2 regions of the Bacillus coreaensis genome follow, and region 2 is predicted to be linked to the other one. Evidence: a T-box and tRNA genes for the amino acid it is inferred to sense, from the RefSeq annotation. Region 2 holds a T-box; the other holds one or more tRNA genes.
The links. A T-box is a leader RNA that pairs with one kind of tRNA and senses whether it is charged. The one in region 2 lies ahead of ACQ5H4_RS09610 (valine--tRNA ligase), so its partner is inferred to be a tRNA-Val.
Positions count from the first base shown of each region.

Region 1: it has a tRNA-Val gene. The T-box ahead of ACQ5H4_RS09610 (valine--tRNA ligase) is inferred to sense a tRNA for this amino acid. The anticodon was not compared.

Region 1 covers NZ_JBOCCY010000002.1:119,197-135,786, reverse strand. Annotated here, with positions in the region: gene ACQ5H4_RS03845 (DUF294 nucleotidyltransferase-like domain-containing protein) at 1-892, opposite strand, end outside; gene ACQ5H4_RS03840 (ammonium transporter) at 953-2,218, opposite strand; gene ACQ5H4_RS03835 (DUF1836 domain-containing protein) at 2,446-3,015, opposite strand; gene trhA (PAQR family membrane homeostasis protein TrhA) at 3,151-3,798, shown strand; gene ACQ5H4_RS03825 (manganese catalase) at 3,859-4,719, opposite strand; tRNA gene ACQ5H4_RS03820 (tRNA-Val) at 4,881-4,953, opposite strand; gene ACQ5H4_RS03815 (S8 family serine peptidase) at 5,187-6,452, shown strand; gene ACQ5H4_RS03810 (helix-turn-helix domain-containing protein) at 6,599-7,816, shown strand; gene ACQ5H4_RS03805 (hypothetical protein) at 7,826-7,957, shown strand; gene ACQ5H4_RS03800 (Fur family transcriptional regulator) at 8,134-8,574, shown strand; partial or broken gene ACQ5H4_RS03795 (YozQ family protein) at 8,809-8,967, shown strand; gene ACQ5H4_RS03790 (TRAP transporter permease) at 9,311-11,260, opposite strand; gene ACQ5H4_RS03785 (DUF1850 domain-containing protein) at 11,250-11,777, opposite strand; gene ACQ5H4_RS03780 (TAXI family TRAP transporter solute-binding subunit) at 11,895-12,896, opposite strand; gene ACQ5H4_RS03775 (alpha/beta hydrolase) at 13,154-13,876, shown strand; gene ACQ5H4_RS03770 (YjcG family protein) at 13,992-14,504, shown strand; gene ACQ5H4_RS03765 (GNAT family N-acetyltransferase) at 14,511-14,933, shown strand; gene ACQ5H4_RS03760 (hypothetical protein) at 14,960-15,232, opposite strand; gene ACQ5H4_RS03755 (UvrD-helicase domain-containing protein) at 15,365-16,590, shown strand, end outside.
Region 2 covers NZ_JBOCCY010000005.1:66,021-82,610, forward strand. Annotated here, with positions in the region: gene lon (endopeptidase La) at 1-1,361, shown strand, start outside; gene yihA (ribosome biogenesis GTP-binding protein YihA/YsxC) at 1,358-1,939, shown strand; gene ACQ5H4_RS09560 (LiaI-LiaF-like domain-containing protein) at 1,984-2,469, opposite strand; gene hemA (glutamyl-tRNA reductase) at 2,722-4,068, shown strand; gene ACQ5H4_RS09570 (cytochrome C assembly family protein) at 4,083-4,916, shown strand; gene hemC (hydroxymethylbilane synthase) at 4,940-5,875, shown strand; gene ACQ5H4_RS09580 (uroporphyrinogen-III synthase) at 5,872-6,657, shown strand; gene hemB (porphobilinogen synthase) at 6,654-7,631, shown strand; gene hemL (glutamate-1-semialdehyde 2,1-aminomutase) at 7,656-8,942, shown strand; gene spoVID (stage VI sporulation protein D) at 9,087-10,244, shown strand; gene ysxE (spore coat protein YsxE) at 10,311-11,360, shown strand; gene ACQ5H4_RS09605 (hypothetical protein) at 11,369-11,560, opposite strand; T-box leader at 11,745-11,978, shown strand; gene ACQ5H4_RS09610 (valine--tRNA ligase) at 12,022-14,667, shown strand; gene ACQ5H4_RS09615 (bifunctional folylpolyglutamate synthase/dihydrofolate synthase) at 14,728-16,038, shown strand; gene ACQ5H4_RS09620 (diguanylate cyclase domain-containing protein) at 16,125-16,590, shown strand, end outside.

The DNA.
Region 1 (16,590 bases), on a different contig from region 2:
TAATTAGTTTTTGATTATCTTTCGTAAGTTTTTTTACATACAAGTAGTGAGAATCATCATAAGAAGACGTTAATGAAAGGTAGTCTAATCGAAACTGGAGAAGTTGCGAAAAATTCTCCAAGTAATGAGATAAATCCTCATACTTTTCTAATTTGTTTAGCTCTTTTAATCTGCCTATCGTACTAGTCTCAATTATCCCTTCTTTCCATGCCAATAGCCGAATTGCATTCACATATGGTATAAAAGCAGAATACTTCAAATCAATAGATCCAGCATGAATTCCCTTCTCCTCAACAATGATTTGTCCTAGGGGACCAATCGTCTTTTTGACATGTTTAACATTTTCTAATAATCGGCTTAAAAATTGAGGGTGGGAGTGACTATATTCGTGAATCACGTTTTTTAGATGATAAAGGAGATCAGGGTCACCTACAAGTTTTCTAGCATCATAGAAAATCTGCAGATTGCGAATCGAAACCCAACTGCTCTCCTCCATCCAACTTACCACCTGTTTATTCCAACTCGAAGCTGTTTGACACCATAGTGGATTTGAACTCATTACCTTGCCATCACAGAAGGGGTAACCAACTATTTGTAATCCAATTGATAATTCCTTTCCTAATTCACTAAAATAATAACCTGCCTCTCGACTATCTTCTTGGAAAATAATCCCATGATCTTGGTCACTTATTAATCCTTGTTCAAATCGTCCCCCGCTACCTGTAATAAACCATACAAAGGCGCACGGAGGTTCAGCAGTCATTCGGGCACTCGCAGTCTCAAATACCTTTATCATAATCTCGTCGTGAAACTTATTTAGAGATTCTGAATTTGATAAATACCCTGCAACATGAGTTTCTTTCCATAATTTTATTGATTCATATGAACTCAAATCTTACACGCCCTTTAAGTAGATAAGGAAAGCCCCATAAAATGAGGCTCTCCTTATTAATTATGAAGAAACTTTTTGGTTTTCACTAGTTAAAAATACTTCTGGATAACCGTAGCTACCATGTTCACTTACATCTAGACCCATAATTTCTTCCTCTTCAGTAACACGAAGGCCACCGATTACTTTCTTTACAATCGCAAGGATAGCGAACGATACTACAAACGCGTATAGTCCAGACACCCCAACACCCATTGCTTGAACTCCAAGTTGTTCTAATCCACCACCATAGAATAACCCTGGCTTACCAACTGTTGCTAATTCTGGTGTTGCAAAGAACCCTGTAGAAAGCGTTCCCCATACTCCTGCAGCACCGTGAACAGATAGTGCAAAAATCGGATCATCAATTTTACGTTTTTCAAAGAATCTCGCACTATAGAATACTAGAATTCCAGCAACAAATCCGATAACAACCGCTGCCCAAGTATCAACGAATGCGCATGATGCTGTAATAGCAACCAGACCTGCTAGTGCACCATTTAAAATTGTTGGAATATCTGACTTTCCTAATACAACCCAGGAAATAATTAGTGCTGCCACCGCACCAGCACCTGCAGCTAAGTTCGTATTAAGTGCTACAAATCCAAAGAATCCAGCGTCAACTGAAACAGTACTACCAGCATTGAATCCAAACCAACCTACCCAAAGAATAAGAACACCTAATGCTGTAAATACTTGGTTATGTCCATAAATATTGTTTGCAGAGCCATCTTTATTATATTTCCCAATACGTGGTTTTAATAGAATAGTAGCTGCTAATGCCGCCATAGCTCCCGTTAAGTGAACAACTGTTGAGCCAGCAAAGTCTTGCTTTCCATGTTCTGCTAACCAGCCACCGCCCCAGATCCAATGAGCAACTACCGGATAAACTAATGCAGAAAACAATAATGTAAAAATTAAATATACGGATAATTTCGCACGTTCAGCAAAGCCACCAAGAGCAATTGTAATAGCAATTCCTGCGAATGCTAATTGGAATAAAAAGAATACCGAAGAATTTAGCGCTAAATCTAATTCTGCCCCACCGTAGAAAAAGTTAGATAAACCTACAAAGAAGTTAGCATTGTCACCAAAAATAAATCCAAAACCTACTGCCCAGAATACTAGTGAAGATAAACCGAATGTAAAAATGGTTTTACCAGCAATATGACCCGCGTTCTTCATTCGAGTGGAACCAGCTTCTAGCATGATAAATCCACCGATCATGAAGATAACTAACACCGCCGATACCATTACCCAGAGACTATTCATTAAGTAGTTTACATCCATTTTTCTTTTCCCCCTTAAAATTGTTGTGTAACTTTACTTAACATTATAATGTCATAAAATATAACATTAGTTCGATTAAGTTTATTTTAAACGATATCTATAAAGAGTCAATAATATTTACAAACATTCTTAAAATTCCATGTAAGATAATCTAACAAAACTTGAATGTAACCCCTTTCTATATCGTTCGACAACAAAAAACACCATCTTCCACAAGGAAAATGGTGTTATTTCGTGCTTATTTCATCAACTAGCTTTTCAGCTACTCGGCGATAATGATTACTAATATTTATTAGGGAGGCGATTAGGAGAACATTTTTTAAATAAAGATTAGCATCTTCCGTGGTATCTTCCATCTCTTCAATCACATCTTGCCAGTGTGATTTTACCTCTTCGTTAAAAGATGTAACATTCTTCATGGCCAAATTTAGATAGGATGAATAAAATTTCTCTAAATCCAGATTACCCGCTTGAATACCGTCGTTCAAACCAACTAATGTAGTCTTAATATCATTAATAGACAAGCCACCCTTAAGCTGGAATATGAGGCTAATGAGTATAAGGTGTTCCTTTGAATACTTCTTATTTTTTATTGGAATAAACAATTTATCCTTTGCGTAATTGTTTATCATCGTTTTCGTTAATAACTTCTCATCTTTATTTCTTTTCGTATCATTAAATTTCTGATCAAATAATTGAATCACTTGATCCATATATAAATCAATTGCTGGAATGTCATCCATTGTAATTTGTTGATGCAATCCTAGCTCGTCAATAAGCTCATCAAGATGTTTCATAATACTCTCCCTTTTCGTTTATATACATTTCAATTTTACTTCACAATTCATTATTAGTAAATGTTGACTAGTTGTCGTAATACGTATACTATAGTAAGTAGTTATAAAAACTACATACAAAAAGGAGAGAAGCACATGCTTTCTTATATTAGAGAACCTATCAATGGTCTTACCCATTTAGCCGGAGCCATTCTTTCGTTTATCGCCCTCTTAGCGTTGGTGATTAAAGCTTCCTTAACAACGAGCTCCGCTTTGGCAATTACATCCGTTATCATTTTTGGGATAAGTATGATATTGCTTTATTCAGCCTCAGCCACATATCACATGGTTGTTGCAAAAGATTCGGTCATTGCTTTTCTGCGAAGGCTTGATCACTCAATGATTTTTATTCTCATTGCAGGGACATATACTCCTTTTTGTTTAATTAGTCTAAATGGATTTACCGGTTGGCTTCTGTTTACTATTATCGTGTTTGCTGCTCTTTGCGGCGTTTTATTTAAAATGATTTGGTTTAAATGTCCTCGTTGGTTATCAACAGTTATTTATATTGTAATGGGTTGGATGGTAATCTTTGTCGCTTCTCCCCTTGCAGATATTTTGAGCAGTTCTGGTTTATTCCTACTTGTTTTAGGAGGAATTTTTTATACAATTGGCGGTATTATTTACGGAGCGAAACCTAAATTTCTTCAATCACGTTTTATGGGGTTTCACGAGATTTTTCATATTTTCATCATGCTCGGATCGACTGCTCACTTCCTATGCGTGTATATGTATGTTCTATAAAAATAAATCGATACAATAAAAGCCATTATCCATACACAGATAATGGCTTTTATCTAAATATTACATCATACTTGGAGGGATTTTTCCCGCTGTATCTTTTAGTACAGCAGGAGGTGTATCATGAATATAAGGTGGTGCAGGGTTTAATTTTGGTTTTTTGGCAAGAGGTACTGGATTTTCAACATATTGAAATACTCCTTCACCATCCATACTTGGACCACTAGCCCATCGACCACTTGCACTTTCATTTCCTGCGGATAAATTAAACAACACATGTGATACTTCTCTTTTCTCTAAATTACGTGGGAACGTGCTTGGAACCACAACATTTTCTTTAGCTTCTAGTTCCTTAATGGCTGCAATCCACTGGTTTTGATGCATCGTATCACGAGCGATTAACCAGGAAAGCATATCCTTAACTCCTCGGTCATTCGTCATTTCATACAATCTTACTACCTGTAATCTTCCCTGAGATTCAGCAGTTAAATTGGCTCTAAAATCAGCTAATAAATTTCCGCTAGCAATAATATAATCTGCCGTCCATCTATTCCCAACACTATCGGCTGGCATTGCACCCAGACCTGAAACAATTGCATGTTGCGGGTTCATCCCTCCTAAAATTGCACCAATTACCGGATCTTTAGCAGCCTCCTCTAAATCACCTACCGGAGCTCCGTCCAAAAGCCTAGCAATCATAGTGGCTAACATTTCAATATGAGCTAATTCTTCAGCTCCCGTATCCATTAATAAATCCTTATATTTTCCGTTTCCACGCACATTCCATCCTTGGAATAAATATTGCAAAGCAACAGATATTTCACCGAATTGTCCACCTAGCACTTCTTGCAGATTTTTAGCAAAGAGCGGATCCGGTCTTTCAGGCTTGGCTTGATATTGAAGTTCTTTCACATGATAAAACATTGAGTCACCCTCCAACTTATGTGGCTATCTATAAATCCCTTATAAAACCGCAATGTTATTGTATGGTTTCATTAGGTATTGGGTGACTGTCCATAAATATCAATTTAGGAAATTTAAAAAAGCTCGAAACCTAAATAACAAGGTTTCGAGCTTTTTTAGTATGACCTGTGAGGGACTTGAACCCCCGACCCCCACCCTGTCAAGGTGATGCTCTCCCAGCTGAGCTAACAGATCTCTTTTATAGTACAAATTATATTATACTTGATTTATGAGAATTGTCAATATCATCACACATATATCATAAGTCTCTCATTTTTCTTTAATAAGTCCCATGTATCCCTGAATGATCTCAAAAATTTTCCCAACTTTCTAACTCTACAAGTCTATTGATTTTATTTAAAAATTATCACTATACTTACCTTACAACCTCTCAAGGTTGAACCTTTAAGTTGGGAAGGAGTTCATACATGAGAAAAAGAACTTTAGGCTCTGTGCTTATTAGCGCAGCAATGGGACTATCATTATTTGCAAGCGGTGCACTAGGCGCGCAGCAAGAAAGTGCTTCAAAGGATACTTATCGAGTGTACATCCAAGGACCTCAGAGTGAAAAGGGTAAAGCCAAACAAACGTATGGATCGCGCTGGGACTTTGGAAAGGATGGGTTTTCAACAACGGTAAATGAAAGTCAGTACAACGCTTTACTTAAAAACAAGAATCTTACCATCCAAGTGGTTGAAGAGGTAAGTCTCGAAGATCGTACAGAAGCAAACGCAAAACCTGGAGTATCTGCACAAGCTCTCCCTAGTGACCAAACACCTTGGGGGATTCAAGCAATCTATAATGATAGTTCTGTTCAAAAAACATCCGGGGGCGCAGGAATTAAAGTTGCTGTGTTAGATACCGGTGTTTATACAAGCCATATTGACTTAGCAGGTTCAGCTGAACAGTGTAAAGACTTCACTCAAAATCGTTCACCCTTGATAAACGGATCGTGCTCCGATAAAAACGGTCATGGAACACATGTCGCTGGTACAGTATTAGCTCATGGCGGTAGTGACGGACTAGGAATTTATGGAGTGGCTCCTGAAGCTGACCTTTGGGCTTACAAGGTACTAAACGACCGTGGTTCAGGCTATTCCGATGACATCGCTGGAGCTATACGACATGCAGCAGACGAAGCAACAAGAACAGGTTCAAAGGTTATAATTTCCATGTCCCTTGGATCAAGTTCAAAAGATACCATGATTGCAAATGCAGTTGATTATGCTTACAGCAAAGGTTTATTAGTGGTTGCAGCTGCTGGTAATAGCGGTTCTGCAAGCAACACCATTGGTTACCCAGGTGCTTTAGTTAATGCCGTTGCGGTGGCTGCACTTGAAAATGTTCAACAAAATGGAACTTATCGAGTCGCTGATTTTTCATCAAGAGGCAATCCGAATACTGATGGTGATTTCGTAATTCAAGAGCGTGATATTGAAGTATCAGCACCTGGTGCAGCAATAGAATCTACTTGGTATAATGGTGGATATAACACAATTAGTGGGACATCTATGGCTACACCACATGTTTCTGGTTTAGCGGCGAAAATATGGGCAGCTAACCCTTCACTCTCACATACACAGCTTAGAAGCGAACTACAAACTCGTGCAAAATCATACGATATATACGGCGGAGTTGGTGCGGCAACTGGAGACGACTATGCCTCAGGTTTTGGATTCCCTCGTGTAAGATAAAGCTAGAGTAAAAACCATTCAGTTTTCGCTGGATGGTTTTTTACGTTCGAAGTATCGTCCTTTTTTCCTGTATTCAAAAATATCTGAAAAATAGGTTTACATTTATGCTAACGGTGATAAAGTATAATCAATAGGAGGTGATTTCGTTGCAATTCGGACCTTTAATTAAGTATTATCGTACTCAAAAAGGTCTTACCCAAAAGGAGCTTGCTAATGGAATTTGTTCCGTTTCCCATCTAAGCAAAATTGAAAATAATGGAAAGGAAGCAAATGATGAAACCATTTCTTTCTTGCTCGATCGATTACATATAAGCATAAATCGGGCCGAGGAACAGGAAAAAATTATCGGTGACTTATTAAATACATTAAATGAAAAGATTTATTTTTACCAAAAAAACGAGGTTAAAGATATTATCAACCAGTTAAAGAATTATGACGCAATTATTCCGTTTACCTCTTACCTACATACATACGAGCTGTATAAGATGCGTTACCTATTATTTCTCGGTAATGTAGATCAAGCCGACCACCAAAAAGAAATTCTTAATAAACTAAAGAAATCATTTTCCCAACAAGAAATCTATTTATTTCATTATTGTATTACGGTACTGTATATATTAAAGGGGCAATTTGAACAAGCGGATCAACAGTTTGACTCCTTATTTCAAATCAGTCATGACTCTTCTTCGGGCGAATTCTTATATTATCGTTCAATGGTAAAGGCTGCCTTACAGCAGTCCGGTCACGCCATTCACTTTGCAAAAGCAGCCCTCCAATCCTACATGAATGAGCATAATTTTATTCGGATCCTTCATTGCTTAATGCTCTTAGGAATTAACTACACTCATTCTGGAATCTTCGAAGAAGCAAAAAGCTGTTTTCACCATTTAGAAAGAAATGCAACATTATTAAACGAAACGAATCTCCTACCTCAAATTTATCATAATATCGGTCTTCTTTATAAAAAGCTTGAAGACTACGATAAAGCAATGTTGTATATAAATAAAAGTCTTTCCTTACAATCATCACCTACCACTCATTGTCTCGTTACACAGTATGTTAAAGGTCAGGTTGCTTATGAGATGCAATTACATGAAGTTGCAAAAGAAGCCTTTACCATCACATTTACTCTCTCAGAAACTCTAAATAATAAAAAGTATTCCATTCTTTCAAAATATTATCTCCTTGCATTGGAGAATCAATCAAAGTCAATCCAATTCGTTATTTTAACTGTTATTCCATATTTAGAAAGCTCAAATGAAAATAAAGATGACTTAGTTATGTTTTATCAATTACTTTCCAAACATTATCATTCAACTGGTATGTTTGAGAAAGCAATATATTATTTGAATAAAACCATTTAGGAGGATATTATGAAAAAATTAATCCATTCCTTTGTTGTCATCGCATTTATTCTTACAGCTTCAACAGGTGCAACATACGCTCTATCAAGCTCCGATGCTCCACAGGGCCACCCAATTTTACCTCCAGTGAAAGAAGCATAAAAGTACGGCGGTCTGAGAAACTTCAGACCGTCGTTTTGTTTTGTTTTAAGTAAAATAGATATTAATTTAAAATAATTATAAAAAAGTATTGATTTCTGAATGAGAAGTGTTATCATTAACTATATACTCGATCTGAACTTCCCAAATTTCTAATCTACTAATAAAGAGGTTCTTTTATGAATAATGAATTAGAATTAGATTTCGAAAAACTTATCCCTTTATTAAAAGAACGTGGACTACGGATTACGCCACAAAGAATACTAATATTAAAAACAATTGCTTCCATGAAAGGCCATCCAACTGTGGATGACATACATTCAAAACTCCCCTCTATTAGTATTGCAACCATCTACAATAATGTAAAAATGTTTGTAAAATTAAATATATTAAATGAATTACCCTATGGTAATGGATTAAGCAAATATGAATTTAAAATGGATGAACATTATCATGTGATTTGTCATATATGTGGAATAATTGAAGACTTCAAATATCCATTATTAAGAGAAGTGGAAGATATAGCTAATAAGTTAACTAAATTTCGTGTTCATTCTCATCAACTCGAGCTTTATGGAGTATGTAAAAATTGTAGTGAAAACAAAGAAGTTACTAATTAAAAAAGAAGGCGAATAATATGCATAACAGTGTATGTCCTAAATGTCAATCTCCCATAAAATATTTAAAACATAGTGTGATCTGTAAATGTGGAAGTAAGTTTAAAATCAGAAAAAATTAACCATTCCCTTAAAACTGCCAAAACATGTACAGTTTTTTATTTTTTAGTTTGTATGCCCTTGTCCCTTTTGTCAAAAAATAAGTATGAATAATGATGAAAAGGCGGAGATGGAATGAAAAAAAACAACTCATCAAAAATTGCTGGTAAAACCTTTGAGCCCTCTGATTACAACAGCGAAAACCAACTCGAAATGGGATTGGCCCAAACACATGAACAAGCAAGTGATGGTTATTATGAAGGGACGATCGACCAAGAACTAGAGAAGAATGACTGATTCAAAAAGTGTGGATTTTTTTCCACACTTTTTTTCATTTATTGAATAAAGAACATTCGTTCGCATATAATAAAAGTAACACGATCCACTGCGAGGGATGTAAATGCACCGATTATTAATGAAGTCACTACAGGAAAAACAACCTGTAGAAATTATTTATGTTTCTGACAAACAACACATCACTCAGCGAATCATACTCGTAAATGAAATCAAACCTCACTATATTAGAGCCTTCTGTTTTTTACGTAAACAAAATAGATTATTTAAAATATATAATATTTTATCGGTTTCTCCTAAAAAGCAAAAAGAGCCTTATATCAGCTAGGCTCTTTTTGCTCTGTTCTTATCCTATGGCTCTAGTTGCTTCAGGTCTTTTAATAATGATTTGAAGTGCAACTAATACTCCAAACGTCACTAACCCTATGATGTCAGTAACCCCTTCTGGATAAATCAGAAGAATCCCACCGACAATTCCAACAATTCGTTCCCACCAGAATAGCTTTCTCATCCAATACCCGATAACTCCTGCACCTATCGCCATCATACCTGCAAGTGCAGAGAAGATGACCCAGATAAGGTACGTCCATGTTGTATCAATCATTAACAACTCTGGCGATAAAACAAACATATACGGAATGATAAATGCTGCGATAGCCAACTTCGCTGATTGTACACCTGTACGAATCGGCTCGCCTCCAGAAACACCTGCTGCTGCAAAAGCTGCTAATGCAACCGGAGGTGTAATGTCAGCGATAATTCCGAAATAAAACACAAATAAATGTGCCGACAAATCAGGTACACCAAGCAATATGATTGCTGGTGCAGCAATTGTAGACGTAATAACATAGTTAGCTGTTGTTGGAGATCCCATACCTAGCACAATCGCTGCAAGCATGGTTAACATTAAAGTTGGAATTAACGCTCCACCAGCAAGATCTAATAACCCATTAGCAAGCTTTAAGCCTAGTCCTGTTTTTGTAACAACCCCCACAATGATACCAGCTGCAGCGGTAGCCGCTGCTACTCCAAGCGCCGTTCTTGCACCATCTACAAGCGCTTCAATAATCCCTCTAATACCTATGCGTGTCTCTTTATTAATAGCTCCTACAATAATTGCTACAAGGATGGAAAAAAGTGCAGCTCTTGTTACTGTCATACCAGAAGTCATTAACACGATTACTGCGATAATCGGTGTTAATAAATAGAAATTTTTAAGCACTTCTTTTCGATTAGGCATTTCCTCATCTTTTAAGCCTCTTAGTCCAAGTCGCTTGGCTTCAAAGTGAGTCATAATCCATATTCCAGCAAAATATAACAAAGCTGGAATAGCAGCAGCTTTCGCAATTTCCCAATATGTTATTCCACCAATAAATTCAACCATTAAGAATGCTGCAGCACCCATGATTGGTGGCATTAACTGTCCACCTGTTGATGCCGCTGCCTCTACTGCACCAGCAAAGTCCTTTTTATAACCAAGTTTTTTCATCATAGGGATTGTAAATGAGCCAGAGGTAACAACGTTAGCAACTGAGCTCCCACTAATTGTCCCTTGTAAAGCACTTGAGAAAATAGCTACCTTTGCAGGCCCACCAATTCTTTTTCCGGCAATTGATACTGCCAAGTCATTGAAATACTGCCCAACACCTGTTTTTACAAGGAAGGCACCAAAGAGTAAAAATAAAAAGATATACGTTGAAGATACTCCTAAAGGTGTACCCAAGATTCCTTCTGTTGTATAAAACATCGTTTGAACAAGTCGTTCAAGTGAAAGCCCTCGATGTGCTAAGAAGCTCGGCATATATGGCCCATATACAGCATATGCAAGAAAAAGTCCTGCAATAATCGTTATTGGTAACCCCACTGCCCTTCTCGTTGCCTCAAGCACAAGAATAATGGCAAGAAGCCCAATATAAAAGTCCATATCATTTAACATACCAACTCGTAATACTAACTCATCGATCATTAGTGGCCAATAAGCTCCCACCGCAACTGAAGCTATTGCTAATAATACATCAAACCAAGCAACTTTATGTTTTTTCCCTTTCGTTTTTCTAGCAGGAAAAAGTAGAAATATAAGAGCTAGCGCAAATCCTAAATGAATTGAACGTTGCAATTGAGCAGTGAGAATACCAAAAATACCTGTATAAAGTTGAAATAATGAAAATGATAATAATCCGAGAAATACAATCCAACCTAAAATTCCTGTTAGCTTTCTCGTACCAGCTTCCGGATCGTATTTTTCCAATAGTTCTTCTTGCTGTTCTTGTGACAGAGATTCAAATTTATCCGTCAATGAGATTCACTCCTTTCCATTGTTGATAAAGGTTCATCTTAATTACCTTTATTCTAACCAAAGAACCTGGTTCTACATATTTATTTAAAGGGTACTCCTTGTCTCCATATATCACTGTATGATTAGCACGGACCTTTCCAGTTCTTAGATCAAAGTATGGAAAAATCCGATTCATATTTTTTATATAATATTTCCCATTCTTCTGCTCAAAAACTTCACCTTTTGATGCATTTTCTGGCATCCCGATGGAAAAATCAGAGTATTCAAGTTCATACTGTTTTATATCTCCATCGCTATTCACTTGATAACTCTCAATTACTTCTGATAGATGAATCGAATGTGTATATTTTATTTTAAATTCTAGAAGGTCTCCAAGTGGAATATATACAAGAACCTTACCAGTGTTCTCTAACTGAAAAGTTAGTGCTTTTTTATATGGAATGATTGATAGACAAATGATGAGTAACATACTGAGGAATAAACTTAGAAAGGATTTACTTTTAATCACTTTCCTCATGGTAACACGTCCATTTTCTAATACATATTTATCTCTATAAAGCGAAAAATTGACCGACCAAAATAACCATAATTGGTTATAAAAGCCGGCCGGTCACATTTTCAGCAAACTACTTTATTATTCAGCTTTAATACCTTTTTCATCGTAATACTTCTGTGCACCTGGATGAATGTCAATTCCTACACCATTTACAGCATTTTCAGCAGAAATTAATTTACCTTTAGCATGTGTAACCTTATCAAGGTTTTCAAAAATTGCTTTTGTAATATCATATACTACTTCTTCAGAAAGGTCTGATTTTACGACTAACATTGCTTGAACAGCAACAGTTGCCACTTTATCAGTTAGGCCGTACGTACCAGCAGGAACTTCGTCCTCAACATAGTATGGATATGCTTCAATTAATTCTGCAATTTTATCAGCAGCAATTGGTACAATCACAATATCTTCTGTTGCAGATAACCCTTCCACTGCTCCTGTTGGTGTTCCAGCAGTAACGAATGCAGCGTCAATTGTTCCATCTTGAATACCTGCAGTAGATTCATCAAATGATAGATCTTGCTTCTCGATATCATCAAATGATAATCCATGAACCTCTAAAATTTGTTCTGCATTAGCAGCTGTACCTGAACCAGGTGCTCCTACAGAAACTTTTTTCCCTTTTAAATCTTCAACAGAGCTAATTCCTGAATCTGCAGTAGTAACAATTTGTATTGTTTCAGGATATAATGTTCCAATTGCTTGAACATTATCAACTGCATTTCCTTCAAACATTAATTTTCCGTCTTTAGCGTATGAAGCGATATCAGTTTGTGAAAAGGCAATTTCTGCATCACCAGCTTTAAGTGTGGTCATGTTCTCTGCAGAAGCACCTGATGTTTCAGCGTTTGTTTCAATACCAGTTGCATCCGAAATAATCGATGCAAATGATCCACCTAGCGGGTAGTATGTACCACCAGTTCCACCTGTTACGATACTAATGAACTTTGGTTTTTCAGCACCTGTATCAGCGCTATCCTCAGCACCAGTTCCCTCGTCATTGTTTGCTCCACAAGCAGCAAGCACAAGTGACAGTATCAACATTAGAACAGTTGAGAGAAGAAAACGTTTCTTTTTCAATGGAATTCCCCCTTTTATAATTTTCCAGTTTTTCGTTTCAATTTTATCATAACCCTTCATCAGTTTGTCAAACAATTTGGTACAACTAGCTTATCGCCTACAACTTTACAATCATTCATTCTTTTACACTCTATTTATTTATGTATTTCTATACAGTATTTATACATTAGTAAAATAAATTTATTTCCATACAATATTTTATGATAAAATTTCAATAGTACCTTTATATTCCAGTTAGGGGGAAATGCTAAGTGAATATTCTAAAAGGAACACTCCAAGACTTATTATTTTATAGCTACGAACTTAAAGAAGATATAAACCTTTTGGTATATAAACCAGCCAATTTTTCACCTTTGTACAAGTACCATCTCCTTGTTACAGCTGATGGGAAAGATTATTTCCAATTAGGTCGAATGGCAAGGCATTGTGATGAGCTACTTTCTGAAAAAGAAATAGAAAATATTATTGTTGTTGGAGTTCCTTATCTTACATTTGAAGATCGAAGGGAAAAATATCATCCGAAAGGCAATAATCACGAAGCTTACATCCGTTTTTTGGCCCATGAGCTTATTCCATTTTTAGATCAAGAGTTTCCCACCTTCCAAATGGGGATGGGCCGTGCATTAATTGGTGATTCCTTGGGCGCAACTATTTCTCTACTCGCCGGAATAAAATATCCAAACACATTTGGAAAGGTCATTCTTCAGTCCCCATACATTAATAACAGCATCTTGGAAGAAGTGATTAATGAAAACACCACTAGCCTTCTCTCTATTTACCATAGCATTGGCAAAAACGAGACAGCCGTAAAAATGACAAACGAAAAAGTGTATGATTTTCTTACACCGAACCGGGCACTGAACAAATACTTGAAAAATCACTCTCTTTCCTATGTTTATCATGAATTTGACGGTGATCATACTTGGACATATTGGCAAGGAGACTTGAGAACGTCCCTAAAAACGATGTTTGGTTCATAATGCAAAGGGTATTACGGACCATGTATGGGTATAATTATATAAATGATTTAGAAAATTTGTTATAATATTCAATATTCAATTCTTCTATATTATATAGATTAACGGAGGTCATAAAATGAAATTTGGAATTGTTATTTTCCCTGGAAAAACACTTCAAGATTTAGCTAATTCATATAGAAAGCGCTATGATCCTCATTACTCACTCATTCCACCACATATCACATTAAAAGCACCATTTGAAGCTAACGAGGATGAGGCAAAAACATTAGCTAACAAACTTGATGATATTGCAAAAAGATTTTCTCCTTTACATATTCACATACCAAAATTCAGTTCTTTTCACCCTGTGAACAATGTAATTTATTTAAAAGTAGAACCTTCTACTGAAATTACGGATCTTCATGAGGCAATTGATGCTCTTGGTTATGGAGAGGCTACAGAATATGCCTTTGTTCCGCATATCACGTTAGGACAAAGATTATCAGATGATGAGCATTCAGATGTTTTCGGATCCTTAAGAATGCAGAAGATGAATCACGATGAACACGTTGATCGTTTCCATCTTTTGTATCAACTAGAGAACGGCTCATGGACAGTTTTTGAAACTTTTAGGCTTGGAAAGGAATAGATACTAGTGAATGTAGAAATCGTTACAACAAAAGAACAGCAACAGGATGCCTTTAAAGTTCGAAAACTGGTATTTGTTGAGGAACAACAAGTACCAGAGGAAGAAGAGATTGACCAGTATGACGATGAATGCACTCACTTCGTACTTTACGATCAGGAAATTCCTATAGGTGCTGGTCGCTTTCGAAATTTAGATGGTATCGGAAAAGTGGAACGAATCTGTGTGCTGTCTAGGAGCAGAGGTACCGGTGCTGGGAAACTACTAATGGATCAAATCGAACAGTATGCCAAACAAAATAATTATACTGCATTAAAATTAAACGCTCAAACACAAGCCATCCCCTTTTACAGTAAATTAGGATATGAAGTCATATCTGAAGAGTTTATGGATGCTGGCATTCCTCATCGAACAATGAAGAAATATATATAAAAAAACGCCTCAATTGAGGCATTTTTTTATACACTTATGTCAAAGTATTTTCCTTTTCCTGTAATCTCATATATATGTGCTAAAGCATCATTAGAAGGCCTTATTACTTTTCTTTCTTCTCTTTGAAGCAATTTCTTAGAAAAAGAAGATTGCTGATGCTGATTATCCTCTGAAGTTCCACTTTTTATCGGATTTACTCTATTAACCGATTCATATTTATATGGATCTCTAGATGCTATTAAGTTTCTCTCTATATACTGGTTTGATTGAAAATTAACTACTGGAGCAATATAGCCCATCTTCTTCACCTCTTTCATAAATCTCCCATGAGCTTTTGGAAAAATAAAACTTTTATTTTTTCTTCTTTATGTAGGAGTAATTGTTTTGTTATGATAGAGTTCGATTGAGTTTTTGATTTTAAGGGGTTAATTATGAAAATTGCTATGAAAAATAATGAAAAAGTTAATTTGGACATTTTAGATAGAGAGAATTATCAATTTGTATATGATGAAGCTAAGAAAGGAAAACTTCATTGTCCCATTTGTAAAGAACAGGTCCGTTTGTATTTAGGAATACAAGAGGAGCCCTATTTTTATCATATGCTGCGGAAGCACTTGAATTGTAAAGAATTAGTAAGTAATTCCACTGAAATGTCTAATGAATCTATTGAGTACGTTGAACGAAATGGCTTCAAAATACCAGTCACACGTATGATTGTATCTCCAACCAAACATCATACATTTCAGCCATCAATATATGTCAAAGCTTCTCCCTCCTTTCAACCAACCGTTCGGCAAGAAACAAACATAACCTCACACTATATAAAACGATTATTCAACAACGGTTTCCAACTTGATGATCAACAATTAAAGGCGGTAACAACGGTAAACGGTTCTGTCCTTGTTGTTGCTGGTGCTGGTAGTGGTAAGACGAGAGTGTTGACTACAAGAGCTGCCTATATGCTTTATGAGCTAAAAATAGATCCGAAATCCATCATGCTCGTTACGTTTACAGCGAAAGCAGCCACTGAAATGAAAGAAAGGCTTATTCAATATCCTCTTCTTTCATCTACAGACATCAATAGGCTGTTAACTGGTACATTTCATAGTATTTTTTATAGAATACTAGCTTTCCATGAGCCAGAAAGATGGCATCCATCTAAACTGATAAAAAAGGATTGGCAAAAGGACCAAATACTTAAAGAAGGTGGAAAAACAATCTCACTTGATGAGAAGGAGTTTGCATACGATTTAGCTCTACAACAAATTGGCTATTGGAAAAATACGTTTCTTCTTCCACAGGATGTACAGACAGCTAGTCGTTGGGAGGAGCAAGTGTTGCATTTATATAAATATTATGAACAAGAAAAGGAAAAGAAGAACCTTTTTGACTTTGATGATATGCTCATCGGATGCTATAAATATTTATCCGATCATCCAGATGTGTTAGAAATGTACCAAAATCGATTTCAATACTTTTTAATTGATGAGTTTCAAGATATTAACAAAGTACAATATGAGCTAATTAAATTGCTATCTCGCAAAACCGAAAACTTATTTGCCGTTGGAGATGACGATCAATCTATTTATGCATTTCGAGGTAGTGACCCTAATTACCTTCTATCTTTTGAAAAAGATTTTCCAAATAGTAAAATGAT
Region 2 (16,590 bases):
ACGGTCTCGAGAAAGTGAAGGAAAGGGTTCTTGAGTACTTAGCTGTTCAGCAAATGACTAACTCATTGAAAGGGCCTATTCTTTGTTTGGCTGGTCCTCCGGGTGTTGGAAAAACAAGCTTAGCCCGTTCGATTGCGACGTCATTGAATAGAAATTTTGTGAGAATTTCTCTCGGTGGAGTAAGAGATGAGTCTGAAATTAGAGGTCACAGACGTACGTATGTAGGGGCAATGCCTGGTAGAATTATTCAAGGAATGAAAAAAGCAGGAACGATTAACCCTGTCTTCCTACTCGATGAAATCGATAAGATGTCAAGTGATTTCCGTGGTGATCCATCAGCAGCTATGCTTGAGGTGCTTGATCCTGAACAGAATCACAACTTCAGTGATCACTATATTGAGGAAACATATGACTTATCCAAAGTAATGTTTATTGCCACTGCAAATAATTTAGCAACCATTCCTGGTCCGCTTAGAGATCGAATGGAAATTATTACGATTGCTGGGTATACAGAGCTTGAGAAGATTCATATTGCAAAGGATCACTTGCTACCAAAACAAACAAAGGAGCATGGTCTAACGAAAACTCAGTTACAAATTCGAGAAGATGGCATTCAAAAAATCGTCCGTTACTACACTAGAGAAGCTGGTGTAAGAAGTCTAGAACGACAGTTAGCGACCATTTGCAGAAAAACAGCTAAGATTATCGTTTCAGGTGAAAAGAAAAAAGTCATTGTTTCTGAAAAAAATGTAGATGAATTTTTAGGAAAGCCAACCTTCCGCTATGGTCAAGCAGAACTTGAAGATCAAGTAGGAGTGGCAACTGGTCTTGCTTATACAACCGTGGGTGGAGATACCCTTCAAATTGAAGTATCATTGTCTCCCGGAAAAGGGAAGCTCATACTAACAGGGAAGCTTGGCGATGTGATGAAGGAGTCTGCCCAAGCAGCATTTAGTTATATTCGTTCAAAAGCTGAGGAACTTGGAATTGATCCAGACTTTCATGAGAAAAATGATATCCATATCCATGTCCCAGAAGGAGCGGTTCCGAAGGATGGACCTTCTGCAGGAATTACAATGGCAACGGCATTGGTCTCCGCTCTCACAGGGCGTGCCATCCGTAAAGAAGTAGGTATGACAGGTGAAATTACATTACGTGGTCGAGTCCTACCAATTGGGGGCCTAAAGGAGAAATCGTTAAGTGCTCATCGAGCGGGATTAACTAAAATTATTTGTCCAAAGGATAATGAAAGAGATATCGATGATATTCCTGAAAGTGTTCGTGAAGAATTACAGTTTGTTCTCGTGTCACATCTTGACCAAGTTTTAGAGCATGCTTTGACTGGCGGTGCCACTAGATGAAAGTAACAAGCTCTGAAATCGTCATTAGTGCTGTTAAGCCAGATCAGTACCCAGTTGAACCAATTCCTGAATTTGCCTTAGCTGGTCGCTCTAATGTAGGGAAATCATCATTTATTAACAAAATGCTCAACCGGAAAGGGTTAGCACGAATTTCTTCAAAGCCTGGTAAAACACAAACACTGAACTTTTATATCGTTAATGAAGTCCTTCATTTTGTAGACGTACCAGGATACGGCTATGCAAAGGTTTCAAAAAAGGAACGGGAAGCATGGGGGAAAATGCTTGAAACGTATTTAACGATGAGAGAGCAGCTTAAAGCTGTGTTATTAATTGTTGATTTACGTCACCCTCCAACGGCAGATGATATTATGATGTATGATTTCTTAAAGCATTACGAAATTCCATGCATTGTAATTGCCACAAAAGCTGATAAAATTTCTAAAACAAAAAGAGCACAGCATTTAAAAATCACAAAAGAAAAGCTCGAATTACACCCACATGATACAATCATTCAATTTTCTTCTGAAACAGGAGAAGGAAAAGATAAAGCGTGGGCAACCATTGAAAGCTATATGTAGAGCAAAACCGTCAGAACAAAATGTCTGACGGTTTTTTATGATAGTTATTTTTTTCGGATAAAGAGTAAGTAAAAGCCAATTATCACCAACACTACCGGCCAAGACTTCCAAGCAATCGATACGGTGTTTTCGAGAATACCAAGCCATGCGGTGAATTTATCGTAAAACAAAAGTAATAACGCAAGTATAAGAAATAATATCCCTTGGAAGAGTCCCGATCGGACCTTCTGGTAACGTAGTAAGAATCCAAGGGCAATAATGAGGATAAACGTTCCAATATGATTTGGCCATAATTGGAGATGGTTAATGATATGGAAATGCAGACCAAAGCCTGTAAGGATAACACCGGGCAGGATAGCCTCGTAATCCTTTGCCCCATAGCCTTGAGAGAGAAAGGAGACTCCAACGATTACCAGCAATGTTGGCCATGTGTAAAACTGTTGGAAAAGAGCGATGTTCGCCTGTTGTAAAAAGAAATAAACACCAAAACCGATAAGGATGATTCCAGGAAAGATTCGTTGATTTTTCATTAGCACCACTTCCAGTAAGGATTACTTGATAATCATTCTAATTTTTGTTAATGTACATATGGAGGCTTGTCGTAATATGACGAGCAAGCAAGGTTTACCAAATAATTATAATAGCATATTTGCATCACAGTTGATTAATTTTTGTTCACATTTTATTCAAATATAGTCATATTTCATTTTAATCTACAAAAATGGAACATGGTATAATTACTACTAGCAAACATGCAAATATTCTGGGGGGTGTATTTCGGTATGCATATATTAGTGATCGGTCTTAATTATAAAACTGCCCCTGTTGAAATTCGTGAGCGTTTGACATTTAACCCTGCACAACTAGGGGAAGCAATGAACGCTCTTAAAGAAAAAAAGAGTGTGTTAGAAAATGTAATTGTCTCTACTTGTAACCGAACAGAAATCTATGCGGTTGTTGATCAACTACACACTGGCAGATATTATATAAAAGAATTTCTTTCAGAATGGTTTTCGATTGAGCAAAGCGAATTTTCACCATATTTATTTATATACGAACATGACGGTGCAATGGAACACTTATTTAGTGTAACATGCGGATTGAACTCAATGGTATTAGGCGAGACACAAATTCTTGGTCAAGTTCGTACAAGCTTTTTATTAGCTCAAGAAAATGCAGCAGTTGGTACAGTATTTAACCAGTTATTCAAGCAAGCAGTAACCTTAGCTAAAAAAGCACATTCAGAGACAGATATTGGTGCAAATGCGGTATCAGTAAGTTATGCAGCGGTTGAACTAGCCAAGAAAATCTTTGGTTCCTTAAATAAAAAGCATGTGTTAATTCTTGGTGCAGGTAAGATGGGGGAACTTGCCATACAGCATCTACATGCAAATGGAGCAAGCAAGGTAACTGTTATTAATCGTACGTATGAAAAGGCTCAGAATTTAGCTGAGCGTTTCGAAGGTGAAGCTAAAACACTAGAAGAGCTTCAGTGTTCTTTAATTGATGCAGATATTTTAATAAGTTCAACAGGTGCAAAAGAATTTGTTATTACAAAAGATATGATGACTCAAGTAGAAAAGCTGCGTAAAGGAAAGCCTTTATTCATGGTTGATATTGCGGTACCACGTGACTTGGACCCAGCATTAGCTGAGCTTGAGAGTGTCTTCTTATATGATATAGATGATTTGGAAGGAATCGTTGAAGCGAACCTTCAAGAACGAAAACGTGCTGCTACACAAATTATGATGATGATTGAAGCAGAAATCGTTGAGTTTAAACAATGGCTAAATTTACTAGGGGTTGTCCCTATTATTTCTGCTTTACGTGAAAAAGCACTTACGATTCAATCCGGGACAATGGAAAGCTTAGAACGAAAGCTTCCTCATCTGTCTGAACGTGAATTTAAAGTATTAAATAAACATACGAAAAGTATTATTAATCAAATGCTTAAGGACCCAATCCTTCAAGCGAAGGAATTAGCGGCTCGAAAAGATTCAGAACAAGCGTTAGATTTGTTCGTGAAGATCTTTAACATTGATGAACTTGTAAAAGAGCAACAAGTTCCGAGAGAAGCGGAGCCAAATCGAGTGGTTCTAACAAACCCACAGCCTTCCTTTCAATCATAAAAGAGGAGAAGCGAATGTTTGACTACTATATGACAAGGCTGCATGAGCTGACCGTTGTCCTGTATGCTTTGAGTGTGCTCTTATATTTTATTGATTTCTTACACCATAACCGGAAGGCAAATCGTGTTGCCTTCTGGTTACTTGCATTTGTGTGGTTACTTCAAACGATGTTTTTATTTTTGTATATGCTAAAAACCGGCCGTTTCCCGGTACTTACCATATTTGAAGGGCTCTATTTTTATGCTTGGGTGTTAATTACTTTATCATTAGGAATCAATCGGTTACTTCGTGTTGATTTCATTGTGTTTTTTACAAATGTTTTGGGGTTTATCATTCTAGCTATTCATACGTTTGCACCAGTACAATTTGAATCTCATGTGATGGCCGAGCAGCTCATCTCAGAGCTTTTGTTGATTCATATAACACTTGCGATTCTTTCTTATGGCGCTTTTTCTCTTTCTTTTGTTTTCTCTTTTCTTTATTTGATTCAATACAATTTACTAAAGAAAAAGAAGTGGGGAGCTAGGCTGCTAAGAATTACTGATTTATCCAAGCTTGAGCATATGTCATATGTTTTAAATGTCATTGGTGTGCCTATGCTAATGCTAGCAGTCATTTTAGGAATTCAATGGGCATACTTGAAAATTCCTGAAATGTTTTGGTTAGATGCAAAGGTAATTGGCTCTTTCGGTGTACTGATTGCCTATAGCATTTATTTATACTTACGTGTTAGTAAGGAGCTGTACGGAAGGTCATTGGCTCTTTGGAATATTGCTTCATTCTTAATTGTTTTGATCAATTTCTTTTTAATCGGCAACTTATCATCCTTCCACTTTTGGTACACATAAGGATACATACATAGGAGGTTTACATGCGGAAAATTATAGTTGGCTCCAGACGAAGTAAGCTTGCACTTACACAAACAAACTGGGTGATTGAGCAGTTGAAGAAATTAGACCCATCCTTTGAATTTGAAGTAAAAGAAATTGTTACGAAGGGGGATAAAATCCTTGATGTAACACTATCTAAAGTTGGTGGAAAAGGGTTATTTGTTAAGGAAATTGAGCAGGCAATGCTTGATGAAGAAATAGATATGGCGGTACATAGTATGAAAGACATGCCAGCTGTCTTGCCGGAAGGTCTAATTATTGGTTGTATTCCATTTCGTGAGGATCATCGAGATGCACTTATCTCTAAAAACCACACGCCTATTAAAGAATTAAAGCCTGGTTCTGTTGTAGGCACAAGCAGTCTTCGTCGCAGTGCACAGCTTCTTGCGATCAGACCAGATCTTGAAATAAAGTGGATACGAGGAAATATTGATACACGATTAGCAAAATTAGAAACGGGAGAATATGACGCAATCATCTTAGCTGCTGCAGGCCTTTCCAGAATGGGATGGGCAAGTGAGGTAGTTTCAGAGTTTATTGATGATGAAGTATGTATCCCAGCAGTTGGTCAAGGTGCACTATCGATAGAATGCCGTGAAAGCGATGAGCAACTACTTAACTTATTATCTCGTTTTACTTGTATGAAAACCAAACAAGCGGTAACTGCCGAGAGAGCGTTTCTTCAAAAGATGGAAGGTGGATGTCAGGTCCCAATTGCGGGGTATGCAAAAGTTGAAGAAAACGGTGATATCTCTCTTACAGGGCTTGTTGCAACTCCAGATGGAAAAACTATCTTAAAGGAATCAGCTAGTGGACAAGATCCTGAAAAGTTAGGGGAGCTAGTGGCAGATGCATTAATTGCTAACGGAGGAAAAGCCTTAATTGACGCGGTGAAAGTGGAGCTTGATAGTGAATGAGTGATGACTACTCTCTCAATGGAATGAAGGTTCTTGTTCCGCGAGGAAAAAAGCATGCAAAACCATTTTCAGATTTAGTCAAGAAATATGGGGGGATTCCAGTGGAAATCCCTCTTATTTCCTTTCGACCAGTTGCTTCAGACAATCTGGCTATCTTCCTGCGTAAGAAACTACATAAATATGATTGGATCATTTTTACTAGTAATGTGACTGTAGAAACATTCTTTTCTTTTGACATCAACCCGACCGTCCTCGAGCATATACAGATTGCCGCTATTGGTGAAAAAACGGAGGAAGCCTTAGTTAGAAAAGGAGTAACTGTTGCCTTTAAGCCAAAAGAATATGTAGCTGAAGCTTTTGTTGAAGAATTCTCACCGCGTATAAACGCAAGGACGAATGTTCTAATTCCTAAAGGAAACTTAGCTAGAGAACTTATTTCTACTACCCTTGAAAAAAAGGGAGCCCATGTGGATGAACTAGTCATTTATGAAACGTTTTTTCCTGACAGCAGTCGGGATGCTTTAGTGAAGGCGTTAACAGAAAAGAAGATAGATATCATAAGTTTTACTAGTCCTTCGACAGTTGATCATTTTATGGCTGTTGTGAAAGAGATGAATATATTGTCTACTATTGATCATTGTCTTTTTATGTGTATTGGGCCTATTACTTTTCAACGGGCTAATGCGTTAGGATTACGTGTGGACGCCATGCCAGATACATATACAATTGATCATATGCTACAAAGTATGATGAAAATAATAAGAAAGAGGGAGAACAAATGAATCATTCATTTTCACGTCACCGTCGTTTACGAACTACAGCAATTTTGCGCACAATGGTTCGCGAAAACCATTTGCACCTTGAAGATTTGGTATATCCAATTTTTGTAGTAGAAGGTGAAAATATAAAAAATGCCATTCTATCTATGCCAGGAGTTTTTCAGCTATCATTGGATCAATTAAAAACTGAAATGGATGAAGTAGCAGCACTTGGGATTACGTCTGTCCTTTTATTTGGAATCCCAAATGAAAAAGATGAGTGCGGTACGGGTGCTTTCCATGATCATGGAATTGTACAGGAAGCGACTCGAGTCATAAAAGAACAGTATCCTGAAATTGTTGTTATTGCTGATACATGCTTGTGTGAATACACTAGTCATGGTCACTGTGGAGTAATTGAAGGTGGGAAAGTATTAAATGATCCATCATTGAAATTATTAGCAGATACAGCAGTTAGCCAAGCAAAAGCTGGAGCGGATATTATAGCTCCTTCAAATATGATGGACGGATTTGTTGCGGCTATAAGAGCAGGCTTAGATGAGGCCGGCTTTGAGGATATCCCAATTATGTCTTACGCTGTTAAATATGCTTCTTCTTTTTATGGACCATTTCGTGAAGCGGCTGAAAGCACACCTCAATTTGGAGATCGTAAAACGTATCAAATGGATCCAGCTAATCGAATGGAAGGCTTAAGAGAAGCGAATTCAGATGTACAGGAAGGAGCAGACTTCCTTATTGTGAAGCCTGGAATGCCATACCTGGATATTGTACGTGATATAAAGAATAATTTTCACTTGCCTGTCGTTGTCTATAATGTGAGTGGAGAATATTCAATGGTTAAAGCGGCTGCTCAGAACGGGTGGATTGATGAAAAGAATATTGTAATGGAAATGCTAACAGGTATGAAAAGAGCAGGTGCGGACCTTATTATCACTTATCATGCCAAAGATGCAGCAAGATGGTTAAAAGAAAACTAATATTTGATGAAACGAGGGATTCCTATGCGCTCTTATTCTAAATCTATTGAAGCTTTTGCTGAAGCAAAAACACTTATGCCTGGTGGTGTAAACAGTCCTGTTCGAGCGTTTAAATCGGTTAAAATGGATCCGATTTTTATGGAGAGAGGAAAAGGCTCGAAAATTTATGATATAGATGGAAACGAATATATTGACTATGTTTTGTCTTGGGGACCTTTAATCTTGGGGCATGCAAATGATCGTGTGGTTGAAGCGATTAAAAAGGTGGCAGAACTTGGTACAAGCTTTGGTGCTCCTAGTTTGATTGAAACGAAACTAGCTAAATTAGTAAAAGAAAGAGTTCCGTCTATTGAAATCGTTCGTATGGTTTCTTCAGGAACGGAAGCTACTATGAGTGCTCTGCGACTAGCTCGTGGATATACAGGGAGAAATAAAATCTTAAAATTTGAAGGTTGTTACCATGGTCACGGTGATTCTCTGTTAATAAAAGCAGGATCTGGGGTGGCGACATTAGGTCTTCCTGATAGCCCAGGTGTTCCAGAAGGGGTCGCAAAAAATACGATTACGGTTCCGTATAATGATTTGGAAAGTGTTCGCTATGCATTTGAGCAATTCGGCGATGATATTGCTGGAATCATAGTAGAGCCTGTTGCAGGAAATATGGGAGTTGTTCTACCTCAACCAGGATTTTTAGAGGGCCTTAGAGATATTACTACTCAATATGGGGCACTTTTAATATTTGATGAAGTAATGACCGGGTTTAGAGTTGGATATAACTGTGCACAAGGATATTTTGGGATTACTCCAGATTTAACTTGTCTTGGAAAAGTTATTGGTGGTGGGCTTCCTGTTGGAGCCTACGGAGGAAGAGCAGAAATTATGGAGCAAATCGCACCAAGTGGGCCAATATACCAGGCTGGAACCCTTTCTGGTAATCCTCTTGCTATGACAGCAGGATTAGAAACACTAAGTCAGCTAACACCAGATCATTATGAGGAGTTTGCGCGTAAAGCAGCATTACTTGAAGAGGGAATAAGAGCAGCTGCAGAAAAACACGATATTCCTCACACCATTAACCGTGTGGGTTCGATGGTTGGATTTTTCTTTACAAACGAAGCTGTTACAAACTACGAGCAAGCCAAAACATCAAATCTTGATTATTTCGCTACTTATTATCAAGAAATGGCAAACCAGGGAGTATTCTTACCACCTTCTCAATTTGAAGGAATGTTCCTTTCAACAGCTCATAGTAACGAAGATATTGAAAAAACAATCAAAGCCATTGAAATTGCCTTTTCTAAGCTAAGATAAATATAAGGATAGAGACTCTTTTGGGTCTCTTTTTTTTGTAAACACACACTTAGCGATTACTTTTATTCATAAAAATATTCACTAGTTCATAGAGTGATAATGACATAGTGATTAAACGTATAGGATATGAAGGGAGGAGTCGCTTTGTCTCAGGGTAACGAGTCGTGCTTGCGATTTTCATTAGAAGAATCGGTGTGGTTTCAAAAGGGACAGGAAGTAGAGGAGTTAGTTTCTATTTCACTTGACCCAAATATTACGATTCATGAAAACGAACAATATGTCACCATTCAAGGTGCATTAGAATTAACAGGGGAATATCAGCGTTACAATGATGGCACTAATGAGGAGGAGGATTTGTTTACTGCTCCGAAGTTCGTTCATCATGTGGAGGAGAGGGAAGAGGGACTTTATGAGTTTTCACACCGTTTTCCGGTAGATATAACCATTCCTAATAACCGTATTCAAAGCATTGATGACATCCATGTTGAAGTGGAAAGCTTTGATTATCTTTTCCAAGAAAGAAGCTGTATGAAGCTAACTGCCGATTTAACGATTACGGGTCTTTATGGTGATCAGCAACACAAACCAGTACATGAAGATGCAGAAGTGGAGGAAGTTCAACTTGAGGTTGCTTACCGAGAAGCAACCGTTGATGAGATAGATGAAAATGTTGAATTATCTAATGAGCTTCGTACAGAACTACAAGAGGAACCAACGATTTTGGAACATGAGTATGAACCGTTCGCTGTGGAAGCGAGAAAATCAGCAGATGACACAGAGGAAAAAGTGGTTTCAATAAATAAAGCGGTTGATCTTTTTGAAGCACCACAACTTCCTGTGAACGAAGCAAAGGAGCCTGAAATTACTTTTTCAGCAGCTCGAAGTGAAGGACCTCAAGAGCTTGCAGAAGAAATTGTTGAGGAGGCACCAGAGGTTGAGCTTCAGCCTCTACCAGAAGCCGAACTTCAGCCACAACCAGTGACAGAAATTCAACCACAAGCAGAAAGCCAGCCAGAAACGGAAGAAGAATCTTCTTCTTCACCTCCTCAACCTAAGATTAAGAAAAAGAAATCTTCAAAAAAGGGGATGTCTTTAACCGAGTTTTTTGCTCGAAAAGAGGAGACGGAAGACCTAACAAAACTTCGTGTAGCCATTGTTCAAAGCGGAGAAACGGTCGAACAATTAGCGGGACGTTACGAAGTACCTGTACAACAATTACTTAAGGTAAACCATCTTGAGTTAAATCAAGATATATACGAAGGGCAAGTACTTTATATACCTATTCCTATTGCCCATAAATAGAAGAACAACCATTGGGCAGGTGAAAACTCCTGCCCTTGTTGTTTTTAATGGAAGGGTTGAGCCTCCTTGTCGAATGTTAATTATTTGCAGCAAATGGAGCCGGTGTTAAAAAATTACGGCGTAAAGCCACACTTTATTGAGAGATTTGGGAAAATATATCGTGTTTATAGTGATAAAGGAGTATTTGCTCTAAAAAAGATAGCTCCTAAACACGGAACCGATTTTATTAGGCATATCCAATATCTCTATCAGAAAGGATACAATCGGATTGTCCCTGTTTATCCAACAGTTGATGGACGCTATGCGGTTTTGCATAATCAAGCGTTATATTACCTTATGCCATGGTTACCCAATGAGGAAAAAGAAAACAGGAATGAAAGAAATCAACAGCTCTTTCGGGAGCTAGCAAGGCTTCATACATTGTCCCTTCATGAAGTGACCATTGATCCCAAAGAAAAAGAGGAACATTATACGTCTCTTTCATCACTTTGGGATAAAGAGACGGAATTTATTGAAGGCTATATTGAAGCGTGTGAAGGAAAACAATATATGTCCCCTACCGAACTTTTGTTTTGCTTGTATTACAATGACATTCGTCAAGCACTAACATATTCCAAAAACAAGCTAAAAGAATGGTTCGAGCTAACAAAGGAAGAAACGAAGGCTAGGGCGGTAGTGGTTCATGGTAAGATCTCTTCTGAGCATTTTCTCTATGACGATAGAGGTTATGGATACTTTATTAATCTTGAAGGCAGCAGAGAAGGAGCTGCTATTCATGATATTTTACCTTTTTTATCAAGACTGTTAAATACCTTTCCAAAGCGTTGCGATGACTGCATAGACTGGTTATATGTGTATTTAAAGTACTTTCCATTAAAAGATGACGAAATGCTTTTATTATTAGGGTATTTTGCTCACCCTGGCCCCGTGTTAAGGGTGGTAGAAGAGTATTATAAATCAAAAGAACATAATGAAAGAAAATTCGTTCAAAGGCTACAGAAACAATTTTGGTTATTAAAAAATTCTGAGTACGTTGTCATGCGTATTGAGGAAATTGAAAGACAAAAAAAACAAGCTGCAGCAGCAGCTCAAAGTAACGAGGGAGCCCAAAGTTAATGGGCTCCCTAAATAAATTCAAAGTGAAATGCAATAGCTAGAGCAATGAGTATGGCTAGAAACAATACATCAAATGTTGTTGGAAGAAAAATGGTTCGAATTCCTTGAAAGATGCAAAAAGGGAGAATGAATTGTCTGCATACGCCTCTCACAGTCCTTAACCATGGTGGTAATGTATAAGGATTATACCTTCTTTTCACACCAATCCCTCCTATGTTCATAAAGTAAAACCATAGACGATAGTAAAAAAATGCTTCTTCCATTACTCTATGTATGGTTATAAAAAAATATGGGTATCCTTATTGACGTTAACATACTTTTTTATGTAGTATATGGAGTATAAAATGAAGATTCACATCTTTAAACTTACATAATTGAATACTGAAATCTGCTTTGAAAGGGAAGAGTAGGTTGGTTACTCGCTTTAAGAGAGGGAAACTCGCGTCTGAAAGGTTTTCTAAGCGTTCCAATTGAAGGTCGCCCTTGAGCATCTTTTACGAACAGCTATGCTTTGTAGTGAAAGACGGGAAGTCCGTTATCTATTTTAAGAGCCAATCATGGTTGTTTATTGATTGGAAAAAAGGTGGTACCGCGAAGCAAACTCCATTCGTCCTTTTTAGACGATTGGAGTTTTTTTGTATTTAGCTTAGGAGGGAACAAAATGGAAACAAATGAATTAACAATGCCAACCAAATATGACCCAAATACGATTGAACGTGGTCGATACGATTGGTGGCTAAAGGGAAAATACTTTCAAGCACTTAATGACCAAGAGAAAGAGCCATATACAATCGTTATTCCACCACCAAACGTAACAGGAAAGCTACACTTAGGGCATGCTTGGGATACCACCTTGCAGGATATTCTTACGAGAATGAAACGTATGCAAGGGTATGATGTATTGTGGTTGCCAGGAATGGACCACGCTGGTATTGCAACACAAGCAAAGGTAGAAGAAAAGCTCCGTGCCGAAGGAAAAAGTCGATATGATCTTGGTCGTGAGGCATTTGTAGAAGAAACTTGGAAGTGGAAAGAAGAGTATGCGAGTCATATTCGTGAGCAGTGGTCAAAGTTAGGTCTAGGTCTTGACTACAGCAGAGAGCGTTTCACGCTGGATGAAGGCTTGTCGAAAGCAGTAAGAGAGGTTTTCGTTTCTTTATATAAAAAGGGTCTTATCTACAGAGGAGAGTATATAATCAATTGGGATCCAGCAACAAAAACAGCGCTTTCTGATATTGAAGTTATTTATAAGGATGTTCAAGGTGCTTTCTACCATATGAAATATCCTTTAAGTGACGGCTCAGGATTCATTGAAGTGGCAACCACAAGACCAGAAACCATGCTTGGTGACACGGCAGTTGCTGTTCATCCTGAGGATGAGAGATATAAGGACTTGATTGGTAAAACAGTTATTTTGCCAATTGTTGGTCGTGAAATCCCGATCGTTGGTGATGACTATGTAGATATGGAATTTGGTTCAGGCGCAGTGAAAATAACTCCGGCACATGACCCGAATGACTTTGAAATTGGAAATAGACATCATCTTGAACGTGTACTTGTGATGAACGAAGACGGTACGATGAATGCGAATGCTGGTAAATACCAAGGGTTAGACCGTTTCGAGTGTCGTAAGCAAATTGTTAAAGATCTTCAAGCAGATGACGTATTATTTAAAATTGAAGAGCATTTGCACTCAGTTGGGCACTCAGAAAGAAGTGGTGCAGTTGTTGAGCCATATTTATCAACACAGTGGTTCGTTAAAATGCAACCTTTAGCAGATGAAGCAATTGCCTTACAAAAAAAAGAAGATAAAGTGAATTTTGTTCCTGACCGATTTGAGAACACGTACCTGCGCTGGATGGAAAACATTCGTGACTGGTGTATTTCTCGCCAGCTTTGGTGGGGCCACCGTATTCCAGCGTGGTATCACAAACAAACAGGAGAGGTGCTCGTTGATCATGAGCCTCCTGCAGATATTGAAAACTGGGAACAGGATAAGGACGTATTAGATACATGGTTCAGTTCTGCTCTTTGGCCGTTTTCAACGATGGGCTGGCCAGATATCGAATCAAGTGATTACAAGCGTTACTATCCAACCGGATGTCTTGTAACTGGTTACGATATTATCTTTTTCTGGGTATCTAGAATGATCTTCCAAGGCTTGGAATTCACAGGAGAACGCCCATTTAAAGATGTCCTTATTCACGGACTTGTTCGAGATGCGGAAGGACGGAAAATGAGTAAGTCACTTGGAAATGGTGTGGACCCGATGGAAGTAATTGATAAGTATGGAGCAGACTCATTGCGTTATTTCTTATCAACCGGTAGCTCTCCAGGGCAAGATTTACGTTATAGCACGGAAAAGGTAGAAGCAACTTGGAACTTTGCTAATAAAATCTGGAATGCCTCGCGTTTTGCTTTAATGAATATGGACGGTTTAACATATGAACAAATTGACTTAAGTGGTGAAAAGTCTGTAGCGGATAAATGGATTTTAACAAGACTGAATGAAACCATTGAAACCGTAACAAGACTATCAGATCGATATGAATTTGGTGAGGTAGGTCGTGTTCTATACAACTTCATTTGGGATGACTTCTGTGATTGGTATATCGAAATGGCGAAGCTTCCACTTTATGGTGAGGATGAAGCGGCAAAATTAACAACAAGATCTATATTAGCTTATGTACTTGATCAAACGATGAGGCTTCTACACCCCTTCATGCCTTTTATCACAGAAGAAATCTGGCAGAACCTTCCTCATAAAGGAGAGTCAATTACGGTTGCATCATGGCCAGTAGTAAGTGAGGAATTAAATGATCATCAAGCTGCTTCTGATATGAAGCTGTTGGTTGAGATTATTCGTTCTGTTCGAAATATCCGTGCGGAAGTAAATACTCCGCTAAGCAAAAAAATCAACATGATTGTAAAAGGTAAAGACGACATGATCTCTGCTGTGTTGGAAAAGAACCGTGCATATATTGAGCGTTTCTGTAATCCTGCAGAATTAGTCATTGGGACGGTAGTTGATGAGCCAGAGAAGGCGATGACAGCTGTTGTAACAGGAGCAGAAATTATTCTTCCACTAGCTGGACTAATAAATATAGAGGAAGAAATTGCTCGACTAGGAAAGGAATACGCTAAGCTTACCCAAGAGGTAGAACGTGTTCAAAAGAAACTCAGCAATGAAGGTTTTGTAAAGAAGGCTCCTGAAAAAGTAATTAATGAAGAGCGTGCAAAAGAGAAAGACTACATGGAAAAACGAGCACTTGTAGAAACACGTTTAAATGAATTAAAAGGACTATAATATTTAGTGGGACGAATCTAAAATAGATTCGTCCCACTAAATTATGAAAGGTGAACCATCATGTTTTTGACCTATGAAGAAGCAGTGGCATGGATTCATGCTAGATTAAGGCTCGGAATCAAGCCGGGGCTTACAAGAATGGAATGGATGATGGACAGGCTTGGTCATCCAGAAAAACATTTTCACTCCGTACATATTGGGGGGACGAACGGAAAAGGTTCGACTGTTACATTTTTGAGATCCATTTTAGAAGAACAGGGCTATACGATTGGCACCTTTACTTCCCCATATTTTGAGCAATTTAACGAACGAATTAGTGTAAATGGAAAGCCTATTTCTAACGATGATATTGTTCGTTTAGTCAATATAATAAAACCTTTAAGTGATGAACTTGAGCAAACGGAACTAGGGGCACCAACGGAATTTGAGGTCATTACAGCTATGTCACTCTATTATTTTGGTGAGTTGTGCTCGGTTGATCTGGTACTATATGAGGTCGGGCTAGGTGGACGGTTTGACTCAACAAATATTATAAATCCGGTTCTGTCGATAATTACTAGCATTGGTCTTGACCATACTGCCATCTTAGGTGAGACCCATGAGAAAATTGCATTTGAAAAAGCTGGAATTATTAAGCCGCATGTACCTATTATTACAGCTGTACACCAAACAGAGGCCTTACAAGTAATAAAAAAGAAAGCATTGAAAGAGAATGCAGATTGTTTTGTATTAGGGGAAGACTTTCATGTTCACAACCATCAGTCATTAACAAATGGTGAAGAGTTTGATTGGAAGATGGCTGATAAAAACTGGCCTTCAATTCAAACGACGATGATAGGTAAACATCAAATCGAAAATGCTTCTTTAGCGATTATGGCTGCTCAGCTATTAAATGATACGAAGCAATTTGTCATTGATTTCACATCTATTATAAAGGGCATAAAAAAAGCCTATTGGCCAGGGAGATTTGAAGTAGTAAGTAATGACCCGACGATTATTATTGATGGAGCTCATAACGAAGAGGGAATTCACACATTGGTCCGTGAAGCGAAGAAACGCTACAGTGATAAGGAAATCCATATCGTTTTTGCGGCGTTAAGAGATAAAAAGCTAGATGGAATGATTCAAGAGTTAGATGGAATCGCTTCTCAAATTACCTTCGTATCCTTTGATTTTCCACGTGCAGCAACCAGCAAGGAACTCTATTCGATTAGTTTGTCTGAAAATAAAAAAGAAAACATGGATTGGGAGCTAAGTATTGAAGAGAACTTACTCCATCTAAGGGAGAATCAAGTGCTTATTATTACGGGGTCGCTATATTTCTTAGCAGAGGTTAAACCCAAATTACTAAAGCTACTAGAATCAATGTAAAATAAACTATGACAAATATCTGAATCTTTGATAAACTTAACGTAAATGTAAGTCTTTTCACCCATTAATAAAGGAGGAGGAAGGAATTGGATCCAAAAGCAAAGAAAATTATTTGGATATCTTGGCTATCAATTGTACCAATTGGGCTCTATTTAACATATTCCTTTTTCCCACCATTAATTAGTGGGGTAGATTTAGATCTATTAGCTTTTCTTTTGCTAATCTCTTTCGTTGCATCTGTCCCAATGGTTGTAAATAATACTCCTATTTTTCTTATTCAATGGGTATCATTGGCGGTTTTTCTAACATTTGGATTATTTTATGAAATGATTCTTGTGCAATTTGGTATCATTGTCCTTTTAATTAAACTTCGTGTCACGAAACAGCAATTATATCGTTTTCCTCTTAATTCACTTATGTTTTTTATTTGCTCGTTATTTAGTGGAGTGATTTATTATGCTTTAGGTGGCGTTCATGGCATTGCTTTGGTAGAGAATCCGAAGCTGCTACTGATTGCGATTACTTATGCAGTCGTAAATTACGCTCTCAATC